2 regions of the Exiguobacterium sp. CH10 genome follow, and region 1 is predicted to be linked to the other one. Evidence: riboswitches for the same ligand, from Rfam matches in the RefSeq annotation. Region 1 holds a riboswitch; the other holds the start of a gene.
The links. Region 1 has a riboswitch for S-adenosylmethionine ahead of KNP04_RS00465 (MetQ/NlpA family ABC transporter substrate-binding protein). Riboswitches for the same ligand answer to the same signal wherever they lie in the genome.
Positions count from the first base shown of each region.

Region 2: it holds a riboswitch for S-adenosylmethionine, as region 1 does, so the genes downstream of both, KNP04_RS02985 (methionine ABC transporter ATP-binding protein) here and KNP04_RS00465 (MetQ/NlpA family ABC transporter substrate-binding protein) in region 1, are expected to answer to the same signal.

Region 1 covers NZ_JACSKO010000001.1:77,938-90,202, forward strand. Annotated here, with positions in the region: gene KNP04_RS00415 (hypothetical protein) at 1-670, opposite strand, end outside; gene KNP04_RS00420 (MalY/PatB family protein) at 753-1,925, opposite strand; gene KNP04_RS00425 (M48 family metallopeptidase) at 2,041-2,694, shown strand; gene KNP04_RS15410 (methyl-accepting chemotaxis protein) at 2,716-3,621, opposite strand; gene KNP04_RS00435 (hypothetical protein) at 3,779-5,059, opposite strand; gene KNP04_RS00440 (hypothetical protein) at 5,056-6,348, opposite strand; gene KNP04_RS00445 (DUF302 domain-containing protein) at 6,448-6,831, opposite strand; gene KNP04_RS00450 (Spx/MgsR family RNA polymerase-binding regulatory protein) at 6,993-7,388, shown strand; gene KNP04_RS00455 (methionine ABC transporter permease) at 7,419-8,081, opposite strand; gene KNP04_RS00460 (methionine ABC transporter ATP-binding protein) at 8,053-9,087, opposite strand; gene KNP04_RS00465 (MetQ/NlpA family ABC transporter substrate-binding protein) at 9,099-9,920, opposite strand; SAM riboswitch class I at 9,994-10,097, opposite strand; gene KNP04_RS00470 (iron-containing alcohol dehydrogenase) at 10,139-11,155, opposite strand; gene KNP04_RS00475 (aminotransferase class I/II-fold pyridoxal phosphate-dependent enzyme) at 11,152-12,265, opposite strand, start outside.
Region 2 covers NZ_JACSKO010000001.1:559,511-578,532, forward strand. Annotated here, with positions in the region: gene KNP04_RS02900 (bifunctional metallophosphatase/5'-nucleotidase) at 1-659, opposite strand, end outside; gene KNP04_RS02905 (DUF72 domain-containing protein) at 669-1,514, opposite strand; gene KNP04_RS02910 (MFS transporter) at 1,526-2,707, opposite strand; gene brnQ (branched-chain amino acid transport system II carrier protein) at 2,813-4,132, opposite strand; gene KNP04_RS02920 (acylphosphatase) at 4,336-4,608, opposite strand; gene KNP04_RS02925 (alanine/glycine:cation symporter family protein) at 4,701-6,083, shown strand; gene KNP04_RS02930 (L-lactate dehydrogenase) at 6,120-7,103, opposite strand; gene KNP04_RS02935 (DUF6678 family protein) at 7,207-7,629, opposite strand; gene KNP04_RS02940 (hypothetical protein) at 7,626-8,060, opposite strand; gene sufB (Fe-S cluster assembly protein SufB) at 8,130-9,527, opposite strand; gene sufU (Fe-S cluster assembly sulfur transfer protein SufU) at 9,547-9,981, opposite strand; gene KNP04_RS02955 (cysteine desulfurase) at 9,971-11,191, opposite strand; gene sufD (Fe-S cluster assembly protein SufD) at 11,193-12,461, opposite strand; gene sufC (Fe-S cluster assembly ATPase SufC) at 12,474-13,235, opposite strand; gene KNP04_RS02970 (MDR family MFS transporter) at 13,414-14,628, opposite strand; gene KNP04_RS02975 (MetQ/NlpA family ABC transporter substrate-binding protein) at 14,729-15,562, opposite strand; gene KNP04_RS02980 (methionine ABC transporter permease) at 15,593-16,255, opposite strand; gene KNP04_RS02985 (methionine ABC transporter ATP-binding protein) at 16,245-17,273, opposite strand; SAM riboswitch class I at 17,351-17,457, opposite strand; gene KNP04_RS02990 (thioredoxin family protein) at 17,908-18,165, opposite strand; gene KNP04_RS02995 (PTS sugar transporter subunit IIC) at 18,346-19,022, shown strand, end outside.

The DNA.
Region 1 (12,265 bases):
TCGTCTGCATGAACGACATCATAAAGTCCTCAACTTCTCTCCGCTCAAGTCGGAGCCATTCGGCAAGAGCGAGTGTGCCTTTGTGTTTTGAGATACGGTCGACCGGGAAGAAGAGTTCGCCGTCTGCCAGACGATGAGGCTTTAACTCGACCCCATCCGCCCGATAATCGGTCGATGGTCTACCGCCCCTACCTGCGTAAATGACCCATTCCTCATCCGTACTCTCGATAGCATACGCCTGGTGGGCCCACGGTGGGGTCACATATAAGGCCGGATATTCCTCGAATGTGTCGAGATGGATATAGGAACGGTCATTCCATAGGTGAGCGACGAGACGGACGACCTCGCCTGTCTCAGAATCTTTAGGCGCGATATAGTTTCCGGTATCACCGATGAACGTCAGCACATGGAATCCATATCCGTTGTATAAATGACGTACGATTCGTTCGAATACGGCTGTCACCATCCGCTCGAATAAGGGATGGTCCTCGTTTCGGTCAAGAGTCGGCGAATCGACCGTACACATGAGCCAGCCCATCCGCTCATACAATCGGACACGGAGCGGATAAGAGATCAACGGAGAAGAACTCGCATGAATCTCAGTCAAGCGAATATTGGACATGTTTTCGACTTGCAAGGTGAATCCACTGCGCCTTAGCTGTTCCTCCATTTTTTTCTTCCAGTTGATCGTCTCCATCCCATCCACTCACTTTCTCTCATCATCTCATTGTGAATTTTTCCCGATTCTCGTTTTACACAAACGCTTTTCGCTTCATTTGCGTGCTGAGACGTTGGATTGCCTCGTCTAGCAATTCGCGACGCGTCCCGATATTCATCCGTTCAAACGCTTCACCTTGAGGACCGAACGGAGTACCCGGTGACAAGAAGATTCGTACGTCTTGATGTAGCCAAGACTTTCTCTCCTCGGCAGACATCGGGAGCTCCGAAAAGTCGATCCACAATAAATAGCTCGCCTCAGGACGCGCCGTACGGAGCATCGGTAGATTGGTTTCAATCGAGTCGATGACCTCGCTCATTTGTTGCTCGAGTTCTTCACGCAATTGATCGAGCCATTGCTCCGCACGTTTGTCTGTATAGGCGGCGATGATAGCCGTATTGGCAAACGGCGTCGGGAGGACGTGATGTTTGTTCTGTACTTTCGTGATTTGCTTCCGCCACTCATCAACCGGACAGATGATGTAGGACGCAAATAATCCTGCGATGTTAAACGCTTTTGAGGGGGCGCTTACCGTGATGACGCGGGGATCGAGTGAGCCGATTGCGGTATGTTTATGAGAAGGGAACGTCAAATCCGCATGAATCTCATCTGCGACAACGATGACATCATATTGATTTGCAAGCTCGACGACCTTTTCCAGTTCTGCTCTCGTCCAGACACGTCCGACCGGATTATGCGGAGAACAGAGCAAGAAGAGTTTCGCTTGTTTCATCGCTTCCTCCAAGGCGACAAAGTCCATCTCATAGCGTCCATCGTTCTCATTCAATGGCGCATCGAACACCTGTCGCTTCGAACCGACGACGAGTTCATGGAACGGTGGGTAGACGGGTGACTGAATGACAACACCATCCCCGACTTCCGTCAATGCCTCGACGATATGTGTCAATGCGGGGACGACCCCACTTGAGAATAAGACATGCTTCGGATCAAGCTCCATATCGTGACGTCGCCCGTACCAAGACCGAACCGCTTCCTGCGCTTCAGGCGCGAACAAGGTATAGCCGAATTCTCCTTGTGCGGCTTTGTTGGCGAGTGCCTCCGAAATAGACGGTGCCGTACGGATATCGATGTCGGCCACCCAGAGTGGCAACACCTCTTCTGACAGATGGAACCAACGCTCCAACCCATCCCACTTCACTGAATTCGTACCTGTACGTTCAAGTTGTTGTTGTAAAATTGATTTCATGTTCATCCCTCCTCCTCTTACTGTATCAAAGTTGATTCGACTGCGTGCCAAAAAAGCATGGCAGTTTCTTGCCGACTTCGTTATACTCAATCGAGATATAGAGAGGAGGTAATGTATGAACGTCAACATCGTCAAACATAAGCGAAGAAAAAAAGCCGCATTTTATGTCACACCAAATGGCATCGAGCTACGTATCCCAGCACGTTTGTCAAAACGAGTCGTCGATCGCATTTTAGAAGAGCACGACACATGGATTCGTCATACATGGCACAACCTTCCGAAACAGACGTCTGTTCTTGATGAGGGGCTCGTCTTTCATGGAAAAAGCTATCCGACCAAAAAAGATGATGGCACGACACTTAGACATGACGGTTCCTCATTTTTCGTCCCGAGGACATGGGACGAAAACACCCTGTCTAAACATTATGAGGCATGGCTACGCGAACGTGCGCTTGAATATGTGATTGAGCGGGCACCGACTTACGAAAGAATCTTAGGCGTGAAAGCGGAAAAGATTCGAATCGGTCACCAAAAGACACGTTGGGGGTCATGTAGTTCAAATGGGACCATCTCCATCAACGTCCGCCTTATGCTCGCACCAAAAGAAATGATGGATTACGTCATCGCTCACGAATGGGTGCATCTCGTCCACTTCGACCACTCTGCCTCATTTTGGAACACGTTACGTACCGTATATCCAGAAACAGATCAAGCGAAAGCTTGGTTGAAGGAGAACGGCCATACATTACAATTCAAAAAAAACGACTGACCCATCAAAGGGTCAATCGGTTCATAAGTTAGAAGTGAACGTGTCAGCCGTATCATGTAATTCGGCTGCGGCCTGCTCGAACGCATGGAATCGATCCATCGTTTGTTCCATCGTCTTTGCACTCAACTGAATTTCTTGATTGGATGCGGTGACACCTTCTACAATTTTTCGTAGTTCAAAGTTCATCCCTTCCGTATTTGAATTGACGTCGACGACCGCACGTTCAACCATACGGGAGAGATTCCGCACTTCCGTCGCCACGACATTAAATCCAAGTCCATGTTCACCGGCGCGAGCGGCTTCGATGGCGGCATTCAGGGACAATAGATTTGTTTGTGCGGCAATCTCTTTGATGGACAGTGCGATTTTCGCGATATCATCGGCTTGACGACGCAAGTTCTGAAGGGCATGGAGGTTGTCCGCCGCATCTTTAGCAAGCCGTTCAATCGTCTCATTCAATACTTTCGTATCTTGCATACCTGTCTTCGCCCGTTCATCGAGCACATCGGTCATCGATTTGAAGCGATACGCATAATCCTCAATCACCTGTTGCCGCTCCGTGATATCCGATGCGATTTTGACGACACCTACGACATCATCCCCTTCGAAAATCGGCATATACGTCGCCTCGAGCCAAATGGTTTCCCCTTTTGCATTCTCTCGCTCCACTTTATCCGAGAAACTGAATCCGCTCCAAAGTTTCTCCCAAAATGCCGAATAATCCGAACTATTGACAAAGGAAGAAGGGCAGAACAAATGGTGTTGCATGCCAACCATCTCTTCGCGTCTATATTTCATCGCTTTTGCGAACGTATCGTTCACATAGACGACCCGGCGTTGACGATCAAATCGAATCATCGCCATGTTCGTCTCGATGGACCGAAAAACGTCTTCTGATTGAATTCCTTTTTGGTTCAATGTACTCATTAAAGATAGCAACCTTTCTTCTTCGTAGGATTTTCGTACTAAATCGTGAATCTCAGTTTATCGTATTGAGAAGCAATCCATTGCATCCTTTTTGTATAGAAGGTCAATATCTTGAGTTTGAAGTATTTGCCAAATGAAAAGACGCCGAGTGGCGCCTTTACTCTTTCAAATCGGGAAAATAGCTGAAGAATGTCTCTGCACCCATACTCGACAATTTGAACGTCTGCTTTCGCTTTGGATCGGTTAAGTACACATCCACCTTTTTCGAACGTCTCTGAAAGCTTAATTGAAACTCCTGACCGACCCATCCGTCGATGAACGTAAGCATCGTGTACTCTTCTATCTCCCCTTTTCGCTTGACCGGCTCTGCCTCATCGATTGCGTCCATCAAATCAGACATGTCGATTCCTGCAGCCCGCAGCACGTTCGGGTAACCAATCGTTGCTTTTTCGTCTAAAGGAGTTTTATGGACGAACACGAACGGACCACTTGGTACGGCGGGATTCGATTCTATGTCTGCTTCGATCGATTCATCCGTCGCAAATTCGCGACCGGTGTACGTGAGACGGACATCTTCCGTCACACGTTTCCCGTTCTCCATGTAAGAGAATGTGTAAACCGGTGTCTCGACTCCGGGTTCAAGCGAGTCTGCTTGCAGTACCCGCTCGACTTTGAGCCCTTCAAATTGCTTTGGTTGCCAATAATCATTTTCGGAAATCATGACGACCGGGTCATAGGAAAGTAAGCCCCCTTCAGACTTAGCGAAAATGTAAGCCTCTTTGGATTGTTCGTCGTAGCCGAGTGCGATTGTCATGCTTCCCATTTGCGCGTGATAAGGTTCAATGATTGAGAGCGGAAAGATCCCTTCGTCCTCTCCGATGTTTAAATGGATACTTCCATTCAAGGAAGGGGTCACTTGAATCATCGTTTCGTCAATGAGATTGACGGGATCCTCGAAAACATCGGAATAATCGCTTTCCTTCAGACTCTCTTCTTGTTCCGGAGTTCCATTTGCAATTGTCGGGTTACTTGGGATGGTGACACCTTCAGAAGCCTGTACAAACGAAGGGAACTTCTCAACAAGTCCGACTCTCATCTTTGGAGAAAGGCCGTCCTGACAAATGACATAGTTCTGTTCGCCTTTTACATACGTCACTAGCTTATAGGCATGTGCATCGTAGTCCGAAATCATGGCTTTTCGGTTCAAAACATACGAATGATAGACCGTGACGTCTTCATTAATTTGGGGAACCGGGTCATCGGTGCATGCAAGGAGTAAATCGCTCGCCCACGTCTCCGGCCCGGTAGTAAAGCTGTTCATGTCTCGTACATCCCATTGTGATGGCATATGGTCCAGTTTGACGACATTTACCTCTTCACCACCACAACCCGATAATATTCCAACTGTACATAACGTGAATAATAGTCGTTTCATCATGATTTTTCGTACTCCGGGAAAATATCCAAGAACACTTCCGCCCCTTTACTAGATAATTTAAATGTCTGCTCGCGAAGCGGGTCTGTCAGATAGATGTCGATTTTTTTTGAACGCTGTTTATAGCTGATTTCAAATTCTTGCCCTTTCCATCCTTCCATCAACGTCAAGTATCGATAGTCTGCAGGTTCACCCTTACGGCCGACCGGTTCTGCCTCCTTCAATACTTCCATGACTTGTTCAGATTCTTCCGTCGAGATTTCGATGAAATCAGGATAAGTGAGTGAATTCCCGTCAAACGGTTTACGGTGCGCAATGACTCTTGAACCGTCTTCTTGGTCCAGCATCCACTCTTCAAGCATCGAATCGGGTTCTTCGCCTTCTTTCAGTAACGTACCTTCAATAAAGCGAACCGTCATCGTTTCAGTCACTGGTTCACCATCCCGCATGTAATGGAACGTATATATGGGAACCGCTTCTCCTTTTTTTATCTCTCCAGGTTCGATGATGGTGTCGACGCTTAACTCTTCAAAGGACTGTTGTTCTATTGACGCAGGATCCTCTAGTTCTTCAAACTGTAATTGCTGATAAACAAAGCGTTCATTGAATGAAAAAAGAATATACGGTTGAGATGTTTTTCGATCGAGTCCGATGGCAATCTGTCGATGCGGCATATCGATTCCGGTCGGTTGAAAACTAGTGAGCGAATGTCTCGTCGCTTTACCATCGAGTTCTAGTTCAAGCTCTCCAAATAGAGCCGGTTCAATTTCAAGTAATGTATCTCGGAACGGGATGATGTCGATTTCATCGATGTTCAGTTCGTCTGTTTTCATTAGCTTATCTTTTGAGGATAAAGATGTTTGATGAAGGCTAGGTAATCGGGGGACGCTGATTCCTTCAGATGTATTTACAAAGTCCGGGAACTTATCGATCGTCTCCGCCATCCATTGATTCGTATAATCTTCGCGACAGACAACATATCGTTCGTCACCTTCTAAATAGGTAACTACTTTCATCGAGTACGGATCCATGGATGACACGACCCCGTTTCGTCCTGCGAACACTGTCTGATATACAGTGACATCTCCATTTAGCTCCGCCGTTCGTTCACCCTCACATGCCTCAAGCACTTCTCTCGTTTCGTGTACTTGAACAAATTCTCCTTCTTTCGTGTAACTCTCGAGATTCCATTGATTTTCTATGTGATCTAATTGAATGACTTCTATGTCAGATGCTCCACATGCGCTTAACAACGAAGCGCCAAGTATTATTGTAATCCCTCTTTTAAACAAAATATCTCCTCCAGTCAACGTTCTATCCAATTTTACCATTATCTAACTGTCCTATACGAAAAAAATCCGCCCATGTTTCATGGGCGGATGGTACATCGATTATTTACTTTGGTCGATCGCACGTTGGAGTCTAGCTTCGACGTCCGCTGCGACGGCTTGTAACGATTCGTCATCTATGAGGCGAATCAACGTTGTCGGTTTCGGCATGCCGATCTGTGTGTGATTGTCCTTTTCGAACACGGCGATTTTACAAGGGAGGAAGTAGCCTCCCTCTAAATGGTGTGACAGCACTTCTTTTGCTGCCTTCGGGTTGCACACTTCTAAGATGCGATACTTCCCTTCAATGGCCTGCCCTTTTTTCTCTAACGTGTCGCTCAAATCAAAGTCCCATAATACACCGAATGACTCATCTTTCAGCGCTTCTCCAAGACGGGCGATGACGTCCTCAACAGTACGGTCAGACTGTACAGTATAATCAAACATCTTCATTCCTCCTTATGTGATTCCTCTTGAAATCTGTACCCGAACGAAGTCGCTTTCAATCAAAAAGAAACTGTATGTGATTTGAAACATAATCACGAAACGTAACGTATAAAAAGAGATAATAGTTAGAACCAAACTGATGTAAAGGAGAAGTGGTTGTCGTGACGGTCACGGTATTCACGCATACGAGCTGCAGTTCTTCCAGAAAAACGATTGATTGGTTGCGGGAACAAAAGATTCCCTTCATCGAAAAGAAATTGACAGACCAAGGCTTATCCTTTGGTGAATTTAAAGAAATGCTAAGTCTGACTGAGAATGGGACGACCGACTTGCTGTCGGTACAGAAGAGCGTCTATAAACAAGCGGCTGAGAAACTCGACGAGATGTCGATCCGCGAACTGTACAGTTTTGTCGCATCAAACCCACAAATCCTGAAGAGTCCGATTGTCTTCGACCATCATCGCATCCAGGTCGGTTTCAGTGAGAAAGAGATTCGGACGTTCATTCCTCGGCATGACCGCATCGCTGAACTAAAACGGTTGCTCCACAACGCATAAATCGTGTCGCCAAGGCGACACGATTCTTTTTTAGGCTCGTTTTAATTTGGCTGCCAATCGGTTTCCGAATGACTGAATCGATTGAACAAGTAGGATAAGGACGAAAATCGTCACATACATCACTTCCGGTTCGAAACGAAGGTGTCCGTATTGATACGCGATATCTCCAAGCCCACCGGCTCCAACGAGACCTGCCATGGCTGTCGCACCAATCAACCCGATCGTTGCAATCGTCAATCCGAGAACGATGGAAGAACGTGCCTCACGGATGAGGACGTACCAGATGATCTTTCTCGTCGAGATGCCCATCGCCTCATACGCCTCGATGACCCCGCGGTCGACTTCAAGTAGAGCAGACTCCATGAGTCGTGCGATGTATGGTGCGGTGAAGACAATGAGTGGTAGAAGTACACCTTGGACCCCGATTGTCGTACCCATGATGAACCGTGTGAACGGCAAGATGAAAAACAAGAGAATGATGAACGGAATCGAACGGATGACGTTGATGACGCTCGACAATCCGCCGTACACGAATCGGTTTGCGAGACGCCCGTTCGGTCTAGTCAGTACGAGTAACGTCCCGAGCGGTAGTCCGATCAGTGTCGAGATGAGGAGCGCGATGCTCGTCATCGTCAACGTTTGAATGGTTCCCGTCCAAATGAGGTCACCCCAGTCTGTCCAGAACTGTTGCATGATTCGATACCTCCCTTACGTGTACACCGCTCGTCTTCAAATAACGAACAGCGAGTTCTGTTTGATCATGGTCTCCGTCAAGGTGAACGAGCAGGTTCCCGACGAGACCGGCTTTCAATTTCTTGATGCCGCCTCCGATGATGTTCGGTAAGATCCCGAAACGTTTCGTCAACTGCGCGAGCACCGCTTGTTCCGTTTGACTACCGATGAATGATAAATGAACGAGCGTGCCTCTCGTCTGTAATTCCGACACCACTTCTTCCGGAACATCGAGATTCGTCTTCAAGAACCGCTGCGTCGTTTCGTGTCTCGGGTTTGAGAAGACATCCAATACATTCCCTTGTTCGATGATGTTGCCGTGATCGATGACGGCGACCCGGTCACAGATCCGTTCAATTACTTCCATCTCATGCGTGATCAAGAAGATGGTCAATCCGAGTTCTCGGTTAATCTCGAGCAACAATTCTAAGATCGACTCGGTCGTTTCAGGGTCGAGGGCACTCGTCGACTCGTCGCTGAGCAGGATGTCCGGTTCATGTGCGAGCGCTCGTGCAATGGCGACGCGCTGTTTTTGTCCGCCTGACAATTGTTCAGGATAGTGGTTCCGATGTTCAGATAAACCGACGATGTCGAGATAGCGGTCGACCCGTTCACGGATGACTTGCTTTCCGAGCCCTTCGAGGCGGAGCGGGATGGCGACATTCTCTTCGACGGTCGCCGTCTTTAATAAGTTGTAATGTTGAAAGATCATACCGATTCGCTGACGTAGCGAAGAGAGTTCTTTTTTCTTTAATTGTGTGATATCTTGTCCCTCAATCTCAACGACACCTGCTGTCGGACGTTCCAATAGATTGATCATCCGGATGAGAGTACTCTTCCCAGCACCGCTTCGGCCGATGATGCCGAAGATCTCCCCTTTCTTGATTGTGAGGGAGACGTCGTCGAGCGCGGTGATCGTATCTCCATTGACGTGAAATTGCTTGGTGATTTGTTTCAGTTCAATCATCAAATCCCTCCTCAGAACGCTGGTACGACAGATCCATTGAATTCTTCTTCGATGAAGGCACGTACTTCATCCGAATGGTAGTAAGACTTCAATGTCTCAACGACCTCATCTTCTTTGTTGACCGAGCGGACGACCACATAGTTCGGATATGGGTTGTCGACCGTGTCCTCATGGAACAGGGCATCCTCGTTGATGGAGAGACCTGCTCCCATCGCAAAGTTTGTATTGATGGCTGCAAGGGCTACTTCCGGTAGCTGTGTGGGAAGCTGCGACGCTTCAAGCTCGATAAATTCTAAATTGAGCGGGTTTTCTGCGATATCTCGTTTTGTTGCTTTATCCGTCAGACCTTCTTTTAATGTGATCAGACCTGCTGTTTCATATAGTCGCAAGGCACGAAGTTCGTTTGCCGGATCGTTCGGGACGGCAACTTTATCCCCTTCTTTTAAATCTTTGATATCTGTCAACTTCTCAGAATAAAGACCCATCGGGAAAGCGACGGTCTTGAACACATCGTCAATTTTATAACCTTTGTCTGACTTTTGTAGTTCGAGGAACGATAACGTCTGGTAACTGTTCACATCAAGGCTTCCCTCGTCAAGGGCCGTGTTCGGTGTATTGTAATCGTTGAATACTTTGATATCGATCTCAAGACCGTCCTCTTTCGCGAGTTCTTGTACTTTCTCTGCAATCTGCTCGTGTGGGCCACCGGTCACGCCGATCGTCAGCTCTTCCGTGCTGAGCGTCTCGCTCGCCTCGGATTGTCCACACGCGGAAAGTGCGATTGCTGCAAGGAATGACGTACCTGCCAAAAGTGTTTTTTGTTTGATGTTCATGAATAGTTCCTCCTCCAAATGAAAAGCCCGCTACTCACGAAGAGCGGCGGGCACGACAAGTGAAAGTCGGACACGCTCATCTCCCAGACGTCTCGTCTGTTGGAATTAGCACCATGATCATACTGATCTGGTTGCCGGGTTTCATCGGGCCAGTCCCTCCACCACTCTTGATAAGCAATCGGTTCTATTATTTTGTTATTATATTACTGATAAAAGCATTATTTGTAAACCACTTCTTGTAGATTGATGAGAATTTCTTTTAACTGCTCTGAATCTTCGAGATTCCGAATCCCTTGAATCGTGATTTCTTCGACGATCGAAGTGACCAACTCTTCGACTTGATCAGGACGAATCCCAAGTTGGGTAAGTGAAGTCGGCGCATCGATGGATGCAAGCCAGCTCTCTAAAAGGATGGCTTCATCGGACCTAATCAATCGTTCTTGAACAATCAATCCGAACCCGACCTTGTCCCCATGTAACCAATGATGAGTCGAATCAAAGCGACTGAGCGCATTATGAACGGCGTGCGCGACAGCAACACGTGTGCCGGCATCCCCGAACCCACCAACCGCACCACCGATTGCGAGGACATGGTCGACGATATATCGGACGTCCGTTCCATAACGACGAAAGTCCTGTTCATGAATCGACAAGTCCATCAATTTCCCGCACTGCGCAGCAAGTGATAACCCTGACTGAATCCCTGCATCCTTTGATGTCGTCCCACTAATATATCGGGCCTCGAACCACTTTGCGACCGTATCGATCACGCCGGCTTTGAAATAGTCGTAAGGTGAATCACGTAACAGTCGTTCATCTGCGATGACGCGCTCGATGACGACCGAAAACGTATCATAACGGATATAGGATCCTTCCTCAGTATAGATGACGCTAAGAGGTGTGAAGGCGGCACAGTTTGACACGAGTGTCGGGACGACAATGAGCGGCACCGACTGAATGGCCGCAATCCGCTTCGCCGTATCGATCAATTTACCTCCGCCGACGGCAATCCATACGTCGGGTCGATAGGCATTCAAACGATTTATTTCTTCGTCTGAACATTCACCGTAAAATCGTACACTCGGAATTTCTGCTAGACGAGGGGATACGCGTACCGCTTCACCGTATCCGTTCAATCCTCTCAAAATGAGTGCCTCCCGATTCCCGATCACCGTATGAAGGTCCTCGAGCGCATCATTCGAATGGTCATATTCGAGCACGGCTTGACGTATCACAAATGTACCTCCTCATAAGCTGCAAACAGTCTCTCAATCCGTTCTACCGCTTCATCAATCTTCTGTTCAGACGATACGAGACCGAAACGGATGTGGTGCTCTCCCTCTGTTCCAAAGAAGTAGCCTGGTGTGACGGCAACACCCGCCTCGTGGAGTAATTTTGTCGAGAACGATTTTGCATCCCCCTCAGGTACTTTCGCCCATACAAAGAACGAACCCTTCGGTGCCTCAATCTCCCATCCTGCCCGGCGCAACCCGTCAATCAATCGGTTTCGTCTTGTTTCGTAAAGTGAGGCTAGGTCGTCACGTAAGTCACGTGGGGATTCTAACGCCACGATGGCTGCCTCTTGAATGGCCGAGAAGACAGACACGTGGACGTGATCTTGATACGTGTTGATGGCTTCGATAATATCCGCATTCCCAACAGCAAAGGCGACCCGCCATCCCGACATATTGAACGCTTTCGACATTGTGTATACTTCAATTCCAATTTCCTTCGCACCATCTGCCTGAAGGAAGCTCGGTGGAACATAACCGTCGAACCCGATACTTCCATAAGCGAAATCGTGGACGACCATCACATCATGCTTCTTCGCAAACGCGACGGTCTCTTCAAAGAAAGCCGGAGTCGCGACAGCCCCTGTTGGATTGCTCGGGTAGTTCAAATACATGAGTTTCGCGTTGGACGGGTCGAGTGTTGAATAGTCCGGAAGGAAGCCGTGTTCCTCTTTTAACGTCAAATCAATGATTTCTGCACCTGCGAGCCGCGCTCCAGAGATGTAGTCTGGGTAACCCGGATTCGGGAGTAAAATCCCGTCACCCGGTTCGAGAAGGCATTGTGGGAGTGTGATCAAGCCTGATTTGCTACCGATCAAAATCGCGACTTCTCGTTCTGGGTCGAGTTCGACACCATATTCACGAGAATAAAATGATGCGACTGCTTCTTTCAAGCGGGTCTGTCCTCGAAAAGGACCGTATTGGTGTGTGGCTGGGTCCGTGATGGCACGTTCGAGCGCCTCACAGATTGGAGCGGGCGTCGGTAGATCGGGTGTTCCTTGCCCGAGTCGGATGACGCTCTTCCCGCTCGCCTCTACCGCTGCGACCTCTTCT
Region 2 (19,022 bases), 480 kb from region 1:
TACTTCCCATATTTCCCGGCTTGTGCAATGAGCACTCCGTTCGTCGTCACGCCTTCATCTAAAACGTGATGCGTATGGGCCCCGAGAATGACGTCAATGTCAGGATACATGTCTGCTAATCGTTCATCCCCGAAGAAACCGAGGTGACTGAGTGCGATGATGACATCACAATGTGCCAACCGCTCTAACGCTCGCTTTGTCGCTTCGTAAGGCGATTCGATTTGCCAACCAAGTTCGGGATACAACTCTTCATAAGGGGCTGTGACACCAAATAAGCCAATTTTCAACCCATCACGCTCAAGAACAAGCGTTTCTTCGACCCAATGTGGTCGCGACCCGTCTGCTTCATACACATTCCCAAGCAAAATCGGGAACGTCGCCTCTTCATACAACTCGGCTAACCAATCGTGCGGAAACGTGATGCCTTCATTGTTTCCAATCGTAACGGCCGTCGGTTGAAGTCGCTCGAGTAAGCGAACGTTCAACTTCCCACGCGTCACTTCAGTCGCCGGATGTGTGCGATCGGCATGATCCCCTAAATCAAAGTAGAGGGTATCGTCCGTACGACGTTCTTCTAGAAATGAAACAAGTTTCGGCCATTGGTCGAACTTTGAGTGAAGATCATTGTAATGAAAAATAGTAAGTTTCGTCACGGCCATCCCTTCCTTCTAAAACAGACTAATTTGTCTAGGTGCAAGCTCGTATTCGAGCCCGAGAATTTCAATCAAACGTTTGGCGTTCGGAGCCGCGTCCCCGGCCGAGTTGTTGTTAAAGTATACATACACATCTTTCGCTTCACGGTCAATCTCACGGAGCGAGGCGGCGAGTTCCTGAAGTTCTTCCTCACTATAGCGATATAGACAACGGACGTGTCGCCATTCTTGACTCGTCATGCCCGGCTTTTTGAGCCACCCTGACGTATTACGTCCATGTAATCGAACGACGGCTACCTCAGGGTGTGTCACGACCGGCACGAACGGAATACTGCTCTCTTTCGTTTGTGGCTCATCACAAATCGTGTTGATGAATCGCTGTTCCTTTAAAAATTGAAGCGTACGATCCCGGAACGCTTCAGAGAACCAAGTCGGATTACGAAACTCGATAGCAATCTCATAATCGGAGAGTTCGGCACGGAGTGTTCGCAAATAGTCGAGATGTGGTTTCGATACGTCGAACCAAGGCGGAAGTTGGACGAGCACGGCACGTAACTTCCCTGCCTGTTTCAATGGGTCAACAGAAACACGATAACGCTCAAACAACTCAAGAAGGGGCGTTTTCGGTTCACGGTCATGCCCGCTCATTTCCCGGGAAACTTTGACGACGAATTGGAAATGGTCCGGCGTCTCGGCATCCCACTTCTCGAAATTTTTCACGGGCTGTATCGCATAAAATGTCGAATCGACTTCAACGGTCGGGAAGTGACCCGCGTATGTCGATAGTTTATGTTTTCGTTCCTCTGGGGTTGTATATAACAGATCGTGGTCACCCCATCCAGTCACACCAACGTAAATCATAGTGTCCTCCTTTATGACTCCGAAATGACGGTCGCTTTCCGTTTCGACCAGTTCCATGTGCCTGTATACGTAATGAGCAACAAGACCAGTCCCATGATGAACGGATAGCGCATATCAATATCAAACGCAATACCCGCGAGTGTCGGTCCTAAAATATTTCCGATACTCATATAGGCGTTGTTCATCCCCATCGCGAGTCCCTGCTCGTTTCCGGCAAGTTTTGAGACGAGCGTGTTCAATACCGGGCGCAAGATGGACGTCGACAAGAAAATGACGAGTGTCACTGCAAAGAACAACATATACGTTCCTGCGAAGAGCGATAATAAGAAACCAAACGCCGCGAGTGCGATGAAGGCGAGGACGACTTTGACCTCTCCCATCAGCTCGACTAAACGGTCGACCGCGAACAATTGGACGATGACGCTGACGATGCCCGTTCCCGTCACCATGATGGCAATCTCTTGAGGCGTCGCGCTGAACATCTCGCTGACGTATAATCCAAGCACTGATTCATACGCCATGAGTCCGAACGCCATGACCAAGTTGATCAATAACACGAAGAAGTATGGCTTGCGTGTCGACATGACCAATTGTGTCGGTAAAGATTCCTTTATTTTCGGTGCCACGTAAGGAGCACGGTCCGGTTCTTTTAAAAGAAGGACGGATGAAATGACAGCAATGAACGAAACGATTGCTGAGACGAGTAATGGTGTCTTTAGCCCGAACTCGGCAAAAAATCCACCAATCCCTGGTCCGACGACAATCCCTAGCGACATTGCCGCGGAAATATAACTATTCCCTCGTGCTCGTTGTTCGAGCGTCGTGATATCCGCGACATAGGCAAAGATGGCAGGAATCAATAACGCTGCCCCGACTCCCCCAATGGCACGCGATACGAGCAAGATTGTTAAATTATCCGATAGGTAGAAGACGCCCATCGAGATGGTAAATCCAATGAGACCCAAAATAATCATCAAGCGACGACCGTACACGTCTGCCCATTTCCCCGCAATCGGTGACATGACGAGCTGAGCACCCGCGAATACGGAAATCATCAACCCGGCGGCGGTTCCCCCTTCGCCAATCATCTTTAAGTAATCCGGAATAATCGGGATGATGATCCCGAAGCCGGCGACGGCGATAAACATATTTAACATGAGGATCGCCAATTGATTTTTTTGTTTTGTTGTCAACGCATGTCACTCCCTTTTCATCTTTCCATTTTACTGTTTGAGCTCACATATGGGCAAACAATAAGACAGAAAAAAGCCCATCCTTGACCAAAGGATGGGCTAGACTTATGAGATGCGTGACTGAGCAAGTGATTCTTGCGATGCACCCTTCGGAAGAAGGAGTGTGATCGCATAGACAATCATCGTTGGAACCGCCCAAGCAAGACCGATTTCCGCCATTGGCAAGCTTGAGATCCAAGACGTGACCGCAGACGGCTGGATGCCATTCCACGTCTCAAACAACGAAAGAACGAGTGCCGTGTAAATCGTAGCCTTCATCGCCACACCAGGGTTGCGTTGAAGTCGTTCTGTCACCGACACGAGCACGAGCGCGATCATGACCGGATAGAGAAGCGTGAGAAGTGGGACCGCGATTTGGATCAACGTGCCCAATCCGACGAGTGAGATCAAATAGCCGAACAATGTAGTCGCGATGACGACATGGTGGTATTTGAGTGAATCAAACTGGTTGCTGATGAAGCGTGAAAACTCCGAGATGAGTCCGACCGCTGTCGTCAAACAAGCGAGGAAGACCGCTAACCCGAGAGCGAGCATTCCGACTTGTCCGTATGACGTACCAGCGAACGCTTGGAGAAGGCTTGCGCCACTCGTTGTTCCTTCTGCGACCGTCATATTCGCACCGATTGATCCGAGCGAGATGTAGACGAGCATCAAACAGGTAACCGCGAGCATCCCTGCAGAGCGAAGGAGTGAAGACGCTTCTTTTTGGTCACTCAATCCATTGGCTTTCAACGTGACGAGGACGATTGCCCCAAAGACGAGGGCCCCGAATACATCCATCGTCAAATAACCTTGTTGGAAACCTTGACCGAGTGCGCCAACCCATGTCTCAAACCCTTCTGCTGGAGCTCCTGGCTCTCCGAGAGGAGCGACAAGGTTCGTGATTCCAATCGCTGCGAGCAAGAACAAGAGGATTGGTGTGATGATTCGTCCGATGACTTCAATCAACTTTTGAGCACGAAGCGTTAAGAAGAACGTCAACCCGAAAAAGACGGTCGAACTCATCGCAAGTGTCAAAGTTGAAGGTGCATCGAGAAACGGAACAAGTCCCATTTCATACGTGACAGCAGCCGTACGCGGGATTCCGAAGAATGGTCCGATGGCTACATACATCAATCCCGTCAAGACGAGCGCGAGACGTTTTGGAATATAACGAGCAATTTGGTCTGTTCCGCCGCCTACCCGAGCGACTGCGAACAAAGCAAGAAGCGGTAAACCGACACCCGTAATGACGAACCCGATCATCGCCGGTACGAGGTTTTCCCCCGCCAAGGCGCCGAGTTCTGGTGGGAACAGCAAGTTCCCGGCCCCAAAGAATAAAGCAAAAATCGTAAACGCTAACGGGAACAATGTCGATTTTTTCATACAACTACCTCCATACACTTGATAATCCGAACGACTTAACAAAAAAATAATAACTAAATTTTCTGACAATATATCGCTTGGTCTATTCCATTATACACACTTCCTATCGTTTGACCACCCCATCTCCAAAAATCGAGGTTTATTTTTTTGAAATGTGGATTTCACTAAAAATCCTCCTTCACTACGAAGGAGAATGTAAGCGTTTAATAGCGAATTTCGAACTTCCGAAATCCTTGATCATCTGTTTTCGCCTCGTCAATTCGCTCGACGCCGACGAAACGATTTCCATCTTTTAAAGCTTTTTGAAATGACTCGATGTCTTCATTTGTGCCTTCTACGTGAAGTTCGACCGTTCCGTCATTCAAGTTTCGCACCCATCCTTTGATTCCGTATTGGCGAGCGGACTCTTGGGAAAAGTATCGAAACCCGACGCCTTGGACACGTCCAGATACGATCAAATGTTTGGCGACTCTCATTCTATATTCCTCCTTTATTTTGACAAAGATGTTTAGAGGTCCTTACTTTAGGAAACAGTATTTAAGTAAAATAATGGAATTGGAGTGGTTATATGAATGCAGTTATCGATATCGTTACGAGTTTTTCGAATTGGCTTTGGGGCGTGCCGATCATCTCGTTACTCGTCTTGTCCGGTGTGTTTCTCACCATCAAACTTGGTTTCTTTCAGTTTCGCTATCCAATCTACATATTTAAGCAAACATTCGGCAGTATCTTTAAAAAACCAAAAGGTGAGGGCGACATAAGCCCGAGACAAGCTTTAACGTCAGCGCTCTCTTCAACAGTCGGGGCCGCGAACATCATCGGTGTGCCTGCAGCGATCATGTTCGGGGGACCGGGTGCCATCTTCTGGATGTGGGTCATCGCCATCATCGGCATGGCCATCAAGTTCTCGGAGAGCGTACTGGCCGTGCACTATCGTGAAAAGAATGACGCCGGCGAATTTGTCGGTGGACCTGTCTACTACATATCAAAAGGCCTTCGTTGGAAGTGGCTTGCGACTTGGTTCGCCTTCGCCCTCATGATCGAACTCATCCCGAGTATCATGGTACAAGGGAACGCCGTCAGCTCTGCAGTCCGTGAGACGTTCAACGGAAACACGCTCATCACCGGCATTATCGTTGCCGTTCTTGTCGGCATCATCGTCTTCGGTGGTCTGAAACGAATCGCGAAAGTGACCGAGATCGTCGTTCCTGGGATGGCACTCGTTTACGTCGGGGCCGGACTCATCATCGTGTTGATGAACCTGTCTGAGATTCCAAACGTACTCAGTCTTATCTTCTCTTATGCGTTCGAGCCGATGGCCGCGTTCGGTGGTTTCGCCGGAGCCGCAGTCGCCGAAACAATTCGTTGGGGTTTCGCCCGCGGACTCTATTCGAATGAAGCCGGTCTTGGGACGGCACCAATCGCCCATGCCGCTGCACAGACGGATCATCCGGTACGCCAAGGATTCTGGGCGGTCATCGGAATCGTCATCGATACGTTGATTATTTGTAGCACGACAGCCTTCGTCGTCTTATCTTCAGGTGTGTGGACGGCGGATGGGGCAATGGAAGACCCAGCAGCGTTGACGACGATCGCCTTCCGTGAATACTTTGGGTATACGGGAAGTTTACTCGTCACCATCTCCCTCATTTTCTTCGTGCTCTCGACAATCATCGTCATCATCTTTTACGGCTCGCGTCAGGCCGAGTACTTGTTCGGTTTGACAGCAGGAAAAATCATGAAGGCGGTCTATATCGTCTCCATCGTCATCGGTTCAATCGGTGGAGCACAAATGATCTGGAACTTCCTCGACTTGATGCTCGCGATGATTCTAATCCCGAATATGATTGCCGTATTGTTACTCAGCAGTGAGGTGAAGCGATTAACGACCGAATTCTTCACGTCCGAGAAGTACTATAAGAAAGATATCGTTGAAGAAGAGGCGTCTTAACCAACAATCCGACTGCTCACGCAGTCGGATCTTTTTTTAGGATGCCGGTTCAACTTTCTCGATTCCAGCCTTGATCGCTTGTACCGAGGCATCAAACTTCTGTTGTTCTTCGTCCGTCAATTCAATCTCGATGATCTTGCGAATGCCGCTCCGGTCAATCAAGGCCGGTACACCGATATGCACGTCATTCGCCCCATACTCGCCTTCTAAATGAGCCCCAATCGTGACGACAGAGTTTTCATTTCGAACGATGGCTCGAATGATACGTAGCAAGCCAACCCCAATCGCATAATAAGCGGCACTCTTATATTCAATAATCTGATAAGCAGCGTCTCGCACATCTGTATAGATGGATTCCAAGTCCTCAAACTGATACTGTTCGTTCTCTGCCAACAGTTCATCGATACTCTTTCCATAGATGCGCGCGTTGTTCCATGCGACAAATCCCGTATCGCCGTGTTCTCCCATATAATAGGCGTGGCAGTTTCGTGGCGACAGTTCGAAATAGTCTCCAAGTTTGTAGCGGAGTCGTGCCGTATCGAGGACAGTCCCTGAACCGATGACACGTTCTTTCGGTAGACCCGATGCTTTCCAAGCGACGTGTGCCATGACATCAACCGGGTTCGTCGCGACGACCAAGATGCCGTCAAATCCACTCTTCATCAAGTCTTCCGTCACGGTGCGGACGACTTTCGCGTTTTGCTCGACGAGGTCCATGCGTGTTTGGCCGAGTTTTTGCGCGGCTCCTGCCGTGATGACGACGATATCTGCGTCTTTACAATCCGAATAATCGCCTGCCCAGATCCGGACCGGTGTCGGAGCAAAGGAGATGCCGTGATTCAGGTCCATTGCCTCCCCTTCCGCCTTGGCATGATTCGAGTCGATTAAGACGAGCTCCTCACAAAGGGCTGCCGTCGATAATTGATAAGCAAAACTGACTCCGACCCAACCGGCACCGATCACGGCGATGCGGGTGATGTCTTTCGGGTCAATATCATCTTTATGCGGAATACGTGTCATGTAGATCCTTCCTTTCTATATATCATTCTCTTTTTAGCATACCCGACTCTTCCATCTTTAACGACAAAAGCCGCATGAAAAATACATGATTACGTTAAATATCCTACTTCGGTTCAAAGATTCCTGTATTCCGAATATAACCGAAAATTTGAATTGTCTCACTTTCCAAGGTGAACGGAATTCTTTCTCTCTCTAAAATTGAAATGAGTTCGGTGGACATATCACAAACGTCTGGGTCAAGAATCACTCCCTTATAGAGCAGTACGCTTGGTCGCAAACGAATCCATTCGATGGACCGTAAACGGGATTCCAGCCAGATTTCATCCCACTCTCCCCACAATATTTCATACTCGGATAACGAATCACTTGGAAATAACGTATCCTCCCCTAAGTATTTCATTTGATACGGCGGCGCATGCGTCAACGTTTCAGAAATAGCTCGATTGATACGTTGCCATTTTGTCTCGTTCATCACCGATGTCAATTGGTGTCTCTCTATGTATTGGATTTCCTCTCGTCGGTTCATGCTGTTGAACCTTCTATCGTAAGCTCTAATTTTTCAATCGTTCGTAACACTTCTTTACGGTTCCGCTTGCTTTTCATCCAAGCGGGTAATCGACTTTCGAGACTACGGTTCGTTCCCTCGCTCGTCCGAATCTTCGCCTCGATATAATCCTTAATATAGTTGAGGTGTTCACGGTTGTAAGCCCATAACACATGACCACAACAACCTGTTTGTAAAAATAGCGGCAAGCTAAAATGAACATCGATTGCTTCTCCGACGTATTTAGCACCGCTCTCCTTTGTTTGCAAATGACTGCAATGAAGACAACTTAGGCGCACCTCATCATTCTTTTCCCACACATCGGCCTGTCCCCCACATCTCGGGCAAATGACAAGCATGGGATTCATGAATGAATAAATCTCTCGGCTCTCTACTAAAAATCGATGGGTCACGTTATCGCCTCCTTATTTCATTATACAAAAAACCAGCGAAGCTTAGCTTCGCTGGTTTCAAAGTCACGATTATCCAATCGAACCTTCCATCTCGAACTTGATGAGACGGTTCATTTCGACCGCATATTCCATTGGCAATTCTTTTGTGAATGGCTCGATGAAGCCCATAACGATCATTTCTGTCGCTTCTTCTTCCGAGATTCCACGGCTCATAAGGTAGAAGAGTTGCTCTTCTGACACTTTTGAGACTTTCGCTTCGTGCTCGAGCGACACTTGGTCGTTCAAGATTTCGTTGTACGGGATTGTATCTGACGTCGACTCGTTGTCCATGATGAGCGTGTCACACTCGATGTTCGAGCGCGCGCCCTTCGCCTTACGTCCGAAGTGGACGATTCCACGATACGATACTTTTCCGCCTTGTTTCGAAATCGATTTCGAGACGATTGACGAAGATGTGTTCGGTGCGAGGTGAATCATTTTCGCTCCAGCGTCTTGGTGCTGCCCTTTACCAGCGAGGGCGATCGAGAGTGTCATCCCACGTGCGCCTTCCCCTTTCAAGATGACAGCCGGGTATTTCATCGTGAGTTTCGATCCAATGTTTCCATCGATCCACTCCATTGATCCACCCGCTTCACAGACTGCACGTTTCGTTACCAAGTTGTAGACGTTGTTCGCCCAGTTTTGGATTGTCGTGTAACGGCAGTATGCATCTTTGTTGACGAAGATCTCAACGACCGCTGAGTGAAGCGAGTTCGTTGTGTAAACCGGTGCTGTACATCCTTCGACGTAATGAACCGATGCGCCTTCGTCGACGATGATGAGCGTACGCTCGAACTGACCCATGTTTTCCGAGTTGATGCGGAAATAAGCTTGGAGCGGTTGCTCGAGTTTTACACCTTTTGGTACGTAGATGAACGAGCCACCCGACCAAACAGCTGAGTTGAGGGCCGCGAACTTGTTGTCTGTCGGCGGAATCAACTTACCAAAGTACTCTTTGAAGATTTCTTCGTCTTCTTTGAGTGCTGTGTCTGTATCTTTGAAGATGACACCTTTGGCTTCGAAGTCTTCTTGCATGCTGTGGTAGACAACCTCAGACTCATACTGAGCCGAGACACCTGCCAAGTATTTTTGCTCTGCTTCTGGGATACCGAGCTTGTCAAACGTACGTTTGATTTCTTCTGGTACCTCATCCCATGAGCGTTCTGTCTTTTCAGATGGTTTGACATAGTAAGTGATTTCGTCGAAATCAAGTGCCGAGAGGTCTCCGCCCCATGTCGGCATCGCCATCTTGTTGAAGTGATCCAACGACTTCAAACGGAAGTCGAGCATCCATTGTGGCTCTTCTTTCATGCGCGAGATCGTCTCTACGATTTCTGTCGTCAAGCCGCGGCCTGAACGGAAAATCGAAACGTCCCGATCATGGAAGCCGTATTTATAATCGCCAATTTCCGGCATGTTCTTTGCCATATCGGTCTCCTCCTTCTCCTTACGCGTCCTCGTCTACTCCTTTTTCAAGCGCCTTCCACGCGAGCGTGGCACACTTGATTCGAGCCGGGAATTTCGATACGCCTGAGAGCGCCTCGATATCACCGAGGTCAAACGTATCCGTGTCGTACTCTTTGCCTTGAACCATTTCAGAGAAGATGTTAGCGAGTTGAAGCGCCTCTTCTACTGTTTTTCCTTTGACGATTTGGGTCATCATCGATGCCGAGGCGAGACTAATCGAGCAGCCTTCTCCTTCAAACTTCGCATCTTTGACGATGTCGTCTTCGACTTGTAGTTGAAGACGAAGCGAATCCCCACATGTCGGGTTGTTCAAGTCCACCGTCACGCCATCTTCGATGACGCCACGGTTTCTTGGGTTTTTATAGTGATCCATGATGACCTGGCGGTACAACATGTCGAGATTATTAAAACTCATAATTGAAATACTCCTTCGTTTGACGTAATCCCTCGATGAAACGGTCGACCTCTTCTTTTGTGTTGTACAAATAGAAGCTCGCCCGCGCCGTCGATGATTGCTTCAAAAGACGCATGAGTGGTTGTGCACAGTGGTGACCGGCACGAACCGCGATGCCTTGCATATCGAGAACGGTCGCGAGGTCGTGCGCATGCACGTCTTTCAAGTTGAACGTAACGAGACCGACGCGATCTTCAGGACCATAAATCTCGATTCCTTCAATCGTTTTCATCTGCTCGATCGCGTAAGAAGCGAGTTCACGTTCGTGTGCTTCGACGTTCTCAAGCCCGATTTCTTCTAAGAAATCGATGGCTGCCGCAAGTCCGACCGCCCCAGCAATGATTGGTGTTCCCGCTTCGAAGCGGTAAGGGATGTCTTTCCACGTCGATTCATACAAATCGACATAGTCGATCATCTCGCCACCGAACTCGACCGGTTCCATGTTTTTGAGAAGTTGTTTCTTTCCGTATAAGACACCGATTCCAGTCGGTCCGAGCATCTTATGTCCAGAAAAGGCAAGGAAGTCACAGTCCAGTGCTTGAACGTCCAGTTTACGATGCGGTGCACTTTGTGCGGCATCGACGACCATGACAGCACCTTTCTCATGTGCGAGTCGAGCGACTTCGGCAATCGGATTGATTGTACCGAGCACGTTTGAGACGTGGCTCATCGCGACGATTTTCGTCCGATCCGATAAGACGGCTTGAACGGCATCCAGTGTGACACGTCCGTCCGACGTGAGTTCGACGTAACGAAGCGTCGCGCCTTTGCGCTTGGCAAGTTGTTGCCACGGAATCAAGTTCGCATGGTGTTCCATCGGAGTGAGGACGATTTCGTCGCCTTCACCGACATTCGCATCTCCGTAGCTCGACGCGACCAAGTTAATGGCCGTCGTCGTCCCACGTGTGAAAATGATTTCTTCAGGAACCGCCGCATGGATGAAAGAACGGACGCGTTCGCGTGCTCCTTCATACGCATCCGTTGCTTGCGTCCCGAGCGTATGGACGCCACGATGCACGTTCGAATGGTTGCGACGATAATAGTCCTCGATCGCCTCGATGACAGCGAGCGGCTTTTGTGAGCTCGCCGCGCTATCAAGATAAACGAGCGGGTGTCCATTGATTTCCTGATCTAAAATCGGAAACTGTTCACGAATCGAGGCGTTCAACATCTTAACGTACTTTCCCTTCGATGACTTCGCGGAGACGGTCTTTGACCGAATCGATCGCGAGTTCTTCGACGACAGGCGTCAAGAATCCGTGGATGATTAAACGCTCTGCCTCTTGGCGAGACAAACCACGGCTCATCAAGTAGTACAATTGAACATCATCGACACGGCCGACTGATGCCGCGTGACCTGCCATAACATCATCTTCATCGATGAGAAGAATCGGGTTGGCATCCCCACGTGCCTTTTCAGAGAGCATCAAGACGCGCTCTGTTTGAACACCGTTCGATTTTGACGCACCGTGGTGAATCATCGATGTACCGCTGAAGATCGCAGTAGCTGCGTCTTTTTGGACACCGTGAATCAAGATGAACCCTTCAGATGCTTTTCCGAAGTGGTCGGTACGGATGTTGAAGTTTTGTTTTTGTGCACCGCGACCGATTGTCACAGCTTTTGTATCCGAATACGTGTTGTCTCCGACGAGGTGAGTCTTCGTCTCAACGACCGAGTTCCCGTCGTTCATGTGACCGAGCGCCCAGTCAAGGCGACCGTTCGCATAGACGACACCGCGACGGTTCATGAACGTAAGTGCAGATTCAGCGAGCTGATCGACACCACCGAAGACGACTTTTGCGTTCTCTCCAGCGAATACTTCCGTCACGACGTTGACCGTGTGCGGTTCGTTCGTACCAGAAAGGAAGTTTTCGATGTATGTCACTTCACTACCTTCGTCAGCGACGAGAATCGTGTGGTGATAGAGGGCACCGTTCGCCTGTTCCATCGTAAAGATCGCTTGAAGCGGATCTTTCAACTGTGTGTTTTTCGGTACGTAGATGAACGCCCCACCGTTTGTGAGGGCAGCGTTCAACGCCGAAAGACGCTCTTCATCGACACGTACGCCTTCCGTCATGAAGTATTTCTCAACGAGCTCTGGGTGTTGCTCCATCGCTTCTTTGATTCCCATGAACAAGACGCCTTCTGGCATCGACAATTCGTTATAGACGACATGACCGTTGCGTTCAACGAGCACGTTTGTCCGGTGGTCTCCGAGAAGTGATTCGATGTCAGCTGTCAAACCGTCTTTCGGTTCGAGATTGACATCACCTGCTGCGAAGTCCCACTTATCAATCTTAATCTTTTCAACTTTTGGCAAAGCAAGTGTCGGCGCAAGTTCTGCTGCCTCTTTACGACGGTTGACCATCCATGCTGGTCCGCCGAGCGCTTCTGCACGTGCCGACAACGCTTGTGCATCCAATTCAAATTGTACGGTCATCGTACAGCCTCCTTACGCTTCTGTGTCTACTGTCATTCCGAGTTCTTGCTTCACCCAGTCGTAACCTTCTGCTTCGAGTCGCTGTGCGAGCTCTTTGCCACCAGACATGACGATTTTCCCGTCCATCATGATGTGTACGAAGTCTGGCTCAATATAGTTGAGGAGACGTTGGTAGTGCGTGATGATCAAGCAGCCGAACTCTTCTGAACGCATTTCGTTGACACCTTTTGCGACAACTTTAAGGGCATCGATATCAAGACCTGAGTCGATTTCATCCAAGATGGCGATGTTCGGTTGGATCATCATCATTTGAAGAATTTCGTTACGCTTCTTCTCACCACCTGAGAATCCTTCGTTTAAGTAACGGTGTGCCATTTCTGAAGGGATTTCGAGAAGTTCCATCTTCGCATCGAGTTCACGGATGAACTTCATGAGTGAGATTTCCTGACCTTCTTCACGACGTGAGTTGATTGCTGAACGCAAGAAGTCTGCGTTTGTCACACCGCTGATTTCAGCCGGGTACTGCATCGCAAGGAACATCCCTGCTTGTGCGCGCTCGTCGACTTCCATCTCGAGGACATCTTCGCCGTTTAATTCGACGCTTCCCCCAGTGACCTCATAAAGTGGATGACCCATGAGTGCTGATGCGAGTGTTGATTTACCAGTCCCGTTTGGACCCATGATGGCATGAATTTCGCCACCTTTAATTTCTAGGTTAAGACCTTTGACAATCTCTTTTCCTTCGATTGAGACGCGGAGGTCATCAATTTTCATTTGTGGTACGTTAGACATTCGGATACCCCTTCCGTATTTTCTCGCCATAGTGAATGGCGTAGATTAGATATATTCTAATCTTAGACTAGTCATTTTTTTATTTCAAGCGACTCACCTTAGAATTCATTCTCAATAAAATGATAAAAGTTGAGAATGCTAATAGTAGGAAATCAAGACATTATCCGGCATTCTCTTCGACAAGTGCGAGGACGGCTTTCCGCTCCCTCACAGCAGCCGCGAAGAAGAAGGCACCACATCCCGTCAACACCGCCAAACTTCCGAACACCGGAAGCGATGATTGGCCAAACGTATCGAGTAACACCCCACCGATAATCGGTCCGATTGTCTGACCGAGTGACGTCAATCCCATCGCCCCAAAATAAGTTCCCCGTAAATGTTCGGGAGCCAGTTCGTCCGTCAATACGTCTGTCATCGTGAACATCAACACTTCGCCGACCGTGAAAATGGCCATCGCAACGAATAACACCCACTCCACTGTCGCAAATCCGATGAGCAAGAGTCCGAACGACAATGTTGAGATTCCAAAAAAGAGTGACTTGATCGGAGAGACACGAATCCCGAAACGCATAATCGGATATTGCACGATGAGCACCGTGATTGCGTTCGTCGTCAATAAGTAAGCGAACAATCTCGAACCGTCTTCTAACCCGTCGCGTAACGCGATGAATTGAGGAAGCGTCGAATTGAACTGACTGTAACCGATAATCGCGAAAATCATCCCGATGATGACTGCACGGAATGTCCGGTCGTCTCGTAAAACGCGAAACGTCTCCGTCAAGCGTGGCCGTGCTTTGACCCCGTCTCCTTCTTCAAACGGATACTTATAAAACAAGATCGAGATGATGATTCCATACAATATGTATACTGCCGTCACGACAAAGAATGCGGTCTTCACTCCGGTGAGCGATAAGACGACCGCCAAGAGTGGCCCGATGGCCGCGGCGATATTGATCATGAAGTAACGGACGTTATAGACGATGACCCGTTGGTCTGCCTGCGTCGTGTCACTGATGAGTGCCCGCGAAGCCGGTTCTAAGAAAGATCGCGACATGCCCATCAACATCGATAACATATAAAACCAAAACAGTTCGGTCGCGAGCGCGAGACCAGCGAACGTGACGGCACTGAGCACGATGCCGATCAACATGAGCTGTTTTCGCCCATATCGGTCAGAGAGTGTCCCCCCAAAGAAGCTCATGAACAGACCCGAAAGTGCCGTCACGGCAAAGATTGTTCCAATCACACTCGCCGAAAAGCCGAGCGTGGCCAGATAGATTGCAAAAAATGGCATGACAAAAAACGTCGCCAGTCGTGCAAAAAATGTCCCGAACAGGACGCCCCACGTCAGTGGATGAATCTGTCTGAGCTTCATCCAAATCCCCCCTTTTCTTTCATATATGTAGTGTACTTCTCTTTATGAAAGAACACTAGACAAAAAAAGACCCAGGGGATGACCCCTGAGTCGAGACTGCTTATTGTTGTACCGGTACGACCGCACCTTTGTATTCGTCTAAGATCCACTGTTGTGTCTCTTCAGAAGTCAATACTTCGAGGAGTGCTTTGACGCGCTCATCTTCTTCGTCCCCTTCACGTGTGACGATCAAGTTGACGTATGGTGAGTCTTCGCCTTCAAGTGCGATGGCATCTTCAAGTGGGTTAAGACCTGCGTCGATTGCGTAGTTCGTGTTGATGAGGACCGCATCGCCTTCTCCGTTGTTGTAAGCTGTCGGAAGAAGTGCTGCTTCAACGTCTGTTTTGAACTTCAAGTCTTTCGGATTGTCGACGATGTCAGAGACTGTCGCATCGACCGTCTTGCCTTCAGCAAGTGTGATGAGACCTTCTGATTGGAGCATCGTGAGAATTCGTCCGTGGTCAGCGACCGATGAACTCATGATGATTTCTGCGCCTTCAGGAAGTTCGTCGAGCGATTTGTATTTTTGTGAGTAGACACCGATTGGCTCAATGTGAACACCACCCGCAGATGCGAATTTGTAGTCTTTGTTTTCAGCCATTTGTGACTCAAGGTACGGCTCGTGTTGGAAGTAGTTCGCATCGAGCTCACCGCTTGCGAGCGTCTTATTCGGAAGCACGTAGTCTTGGAACTTCTTGATTTCGAGTTTGTAGCCTTTTGCTTCATATTCTTCTTGTACGTGCTCTAAAATCTCAGCGTGCGGTACGTTCGACGCACCGACGATCAATGTTTTTTCATCGCTAGAACCTGTTTCTGCCTCTTCTCCGCCGCAAGCCGCGAGAACTGTGAATGCTGATAAAGCTGTCAATCCGAGTACTGTTTTCCAAGTTTTCATTATGAATCCCTCCAAATGGTGTATGTGTAATTAAGCTGAACGTTTATCAATTTTTGTGACGAGTCGGTCACCGATGAACTGGATGACGAACACGATGATCAAGATGAGCACCGTCGCCACAAACGTGACGTCATTTTGTGAGCGTTGGAACCCTTCCAAGAAGGCCAAGTTCCCGAGTCCGCCGCCTCCGACGACACCGGCCATCGCCGTATAACCGACGATTGCAACGATGGTCACCGTGAGTCCTGAAACGATTGCCGGAAGAGCTTCCGGAATCAAGACTTTATAAATAATTTGCCATTTCGTCGCGCCCATCGATTCCGCTGCCTCGATGACGCCACGATCGACTTCACGAAGGGCAAGTTCGACCATTCGGGCGTAGAACGGTGCCGCTCCGATGATGAGTGCCGGAAGCGCCGCCGTCGAACCGAGCATCGTACCGAGCAGGAACAACGTGAACGGGATGAGTAAGATGATTAAGATGATGAACGGGATCGAACGGAACACGTTGACGATCGCGCTGACGAAGACGTAAATTGGACGATTCTTCAATAATAGCGATTCGTTTGTAATATAAAGAATCAAACCTAAAGCGAGTCCAATCACAAACGTCGCGACACCCGCGACAAGCGTCATGTACAACGTCTCCCATGTCTGTTCCATCATGATTTGCCAGTCTACGTTAGGAAACATCGCTTTCCACCTCCACTTCTACTGATTGCGAACGAATCGACGCGATGGCGCGTTCGATTTCTCGTGCTTCCCCAATCAATTGGATGAATAGCGTGCCGAGCGCACCGACTTGTGACTGGGTCACGTTCCCGCCGATGATGTTGAATCCGATGTCGTGCGTCTTAAGGACGTCAGACAAAATCGGTTGTTCTGCCGTTTCGTTCAAGAATTTCAATTTGACGATTTGCCCACTCGGATAGCGTGCTTTCAAATGTTCGAACGTGAGCGACAGATCGTCGACTGCCCCGATTTGTTTCACGAATTCTTTTGTGATTGGCTGCTCCGGATGTTGGAACACGTCAGAGACTTGACCTGTCTCAACGACTTTCCCTGCCTCCATCACGGCGACGCGATGACAAATCTTTTGGATGACGTGCATCTCATGCGTGATGAGGACGATTGTCAATCCGAGCTTCTTATTGATGCTGACGAGCAGTTCAAGAATCGAATCCGTCGTCTTCGGGTCGAGCGCGCTTGTCGCTTCGTCACAGAGGAGCACCTCTGGATTTGTAGCGAGCGCGCGGGCAATCCCGACTCGCTGTTTTTGACCGCCGGATAATTGTGACGGATAGCTGTCTTCACGACCTGATAATCCGACGAGCTCGACGAGTTCCTGAACCCGACGCTTCCGCTCACTTGCCGGTACCCCAATCAATTCGAGTGGGAAGCTGATGTTTTCTGCGACCGTGCGCGACCACAGAAGGTTAAAGTGCTGGAAGACCATCGAGACGTTCTTGCGAACTCCTCGTAATTCTTTCGGGCTGAGCTTCGTGAGCTCACTCCCGGCGACCTCGATTTCACCGCTAGACGGTGATTCGAGACGGTTGAGCAATCGGATGAGCGTCGACTTCCCCGCCCCCGAATATCCGATTATTCCAAAAATTTCACCGCGATCAATCGTTAGTGACACATCATCCACCGCCTGGACACGACCATTCTTCGTATCGAACCATTTGGCGACGTTTCGTAATTGAATCAATTCCTTTCCCTCCTGACAACAAAAAAAGTGCGCACGTTTGAGCAAACGTGCGCACTTTATCGTACGGACAACGATTGCTCTCATCTCTCAAGGTTTCTCACCTTGCTGGAATTAGCACCATTTCGGATTGCTCCGCGGTTGCTGGGCGTCATAGGGCCAGTCCCTCAGCCTCTCTTGATAAGAGTGTTGTGTATTCGATTAGCTTTATCATAGCGACAGCTTTTTCTGCTGTCAAATCATTTTTTCAAAAAAATCAAAAAAAGGTGCCGTCCGAGGACGACACAGAACGTAGCACCTTGAGTCACGGAAGGACAGCCCATAGATGAAAATCTTTTGCCCGTTCAAGATTTACATCCTTATATGGGGGAGATTCACCAATCATCACTCGATCTTGATTTGGACCGTGCGATTATACGGAACGTCTTTCTTCGCTTGATTTTTTTGGGGGACAATCGAAGGGAAGACTGACGTGTATTCGTATAAAGGTAGCAGCGGCTTCACCAAAACGTCTTGATGTCGGGAATATCGCGTCCTATTTTGTGTTCAAGTAAGATGTTGTAATGAATATACCATTCGTGAACTTTCTGTGTCAACTGATTATTTAAAATTTTCAGATTATTCTAATGTTCCTCTCTCACTTTACGAAAGAGAGGACGTGTTGAACGTTTTGAAAAGCGTAAAGACGATCCCGAACCTCGCCATTTTCAAGCTTTAACAGCGCTGGGACGCTCATCACCTGATAAGCTTCAAGTTCTTTTGGGATATAGTTCGCATCGCGCTTTTCAATCTGAATTTCAGGGTCGATCGCCTCGACAACCGTCAACATTTTCTCCGCGACAGCGCATGTACCACACATTGGGGCGTATATATATAAGTATCCGTCTGTAATCATTTTTCTCACCTCTCTTATCATTATAATAGTCGTTCGAGTCCCGTTCAAAAATCGTGCTCTCGTGAAATTTCAGAATTTTTCAATGATTCTCTTGACTCTTCTGTCTGATAGGAATAATATGGGTTTTAACTTTATCGCTTTTGTACATAACAGCAAAGAAGAAGGACAGGTGAATGAATGATGACGGAACAAGCAACTGGTACGACAAAGCAATTTACGATGAACGTCTTAAACGGTCTCAGCATGGCGATTCTGATCGCCCTCATCCCGAGCGCGCTGCTCGGTGAACTCACGAAAGCTATACTCCCTTATTTTCCGTCTCTTCAATTCATATTGGATGCGACGACGATTGCGATGCGCCTCCTCCCGGCCATTATCGGTCTTGCCGTCGCGATGCAGTTCGGACGATCGATTTTAGAGGCAGGAACGATTGCCATCGCAACCTATGTCGGCAGTGGCGCCGTTCGAATTAATGAAGGTGCGTTCGTGATGGCCGGAATCGGTGACGTGATCACAGCCGGTGTGACCGCTGCGATCGCTACGATTCTTGTCATGAAGCTCGCTCCCCACTTGAAGACGTATACGGTCATCGTCATGCCGATGACAGTCATTGTCGTCGCAGGCGGCATCGGTGCCTTCTTATTGACGTATATTTCACAGATCACGACATACATCGGATACCTCATCATGACGATGACGGATCTTCAACCGGTTCTCATGGGCATCTTGATCGCGATGGCGTTCTCGCTCATCATCGTCTCGCCGATTTCGACTGTCGGGATCGCGACGGCCATCAGTCTATCAGGCGTTGCAGCCGGTGCGGCAAACCTCGGCGTCGTCGCCGCCGGGTTCGGTCT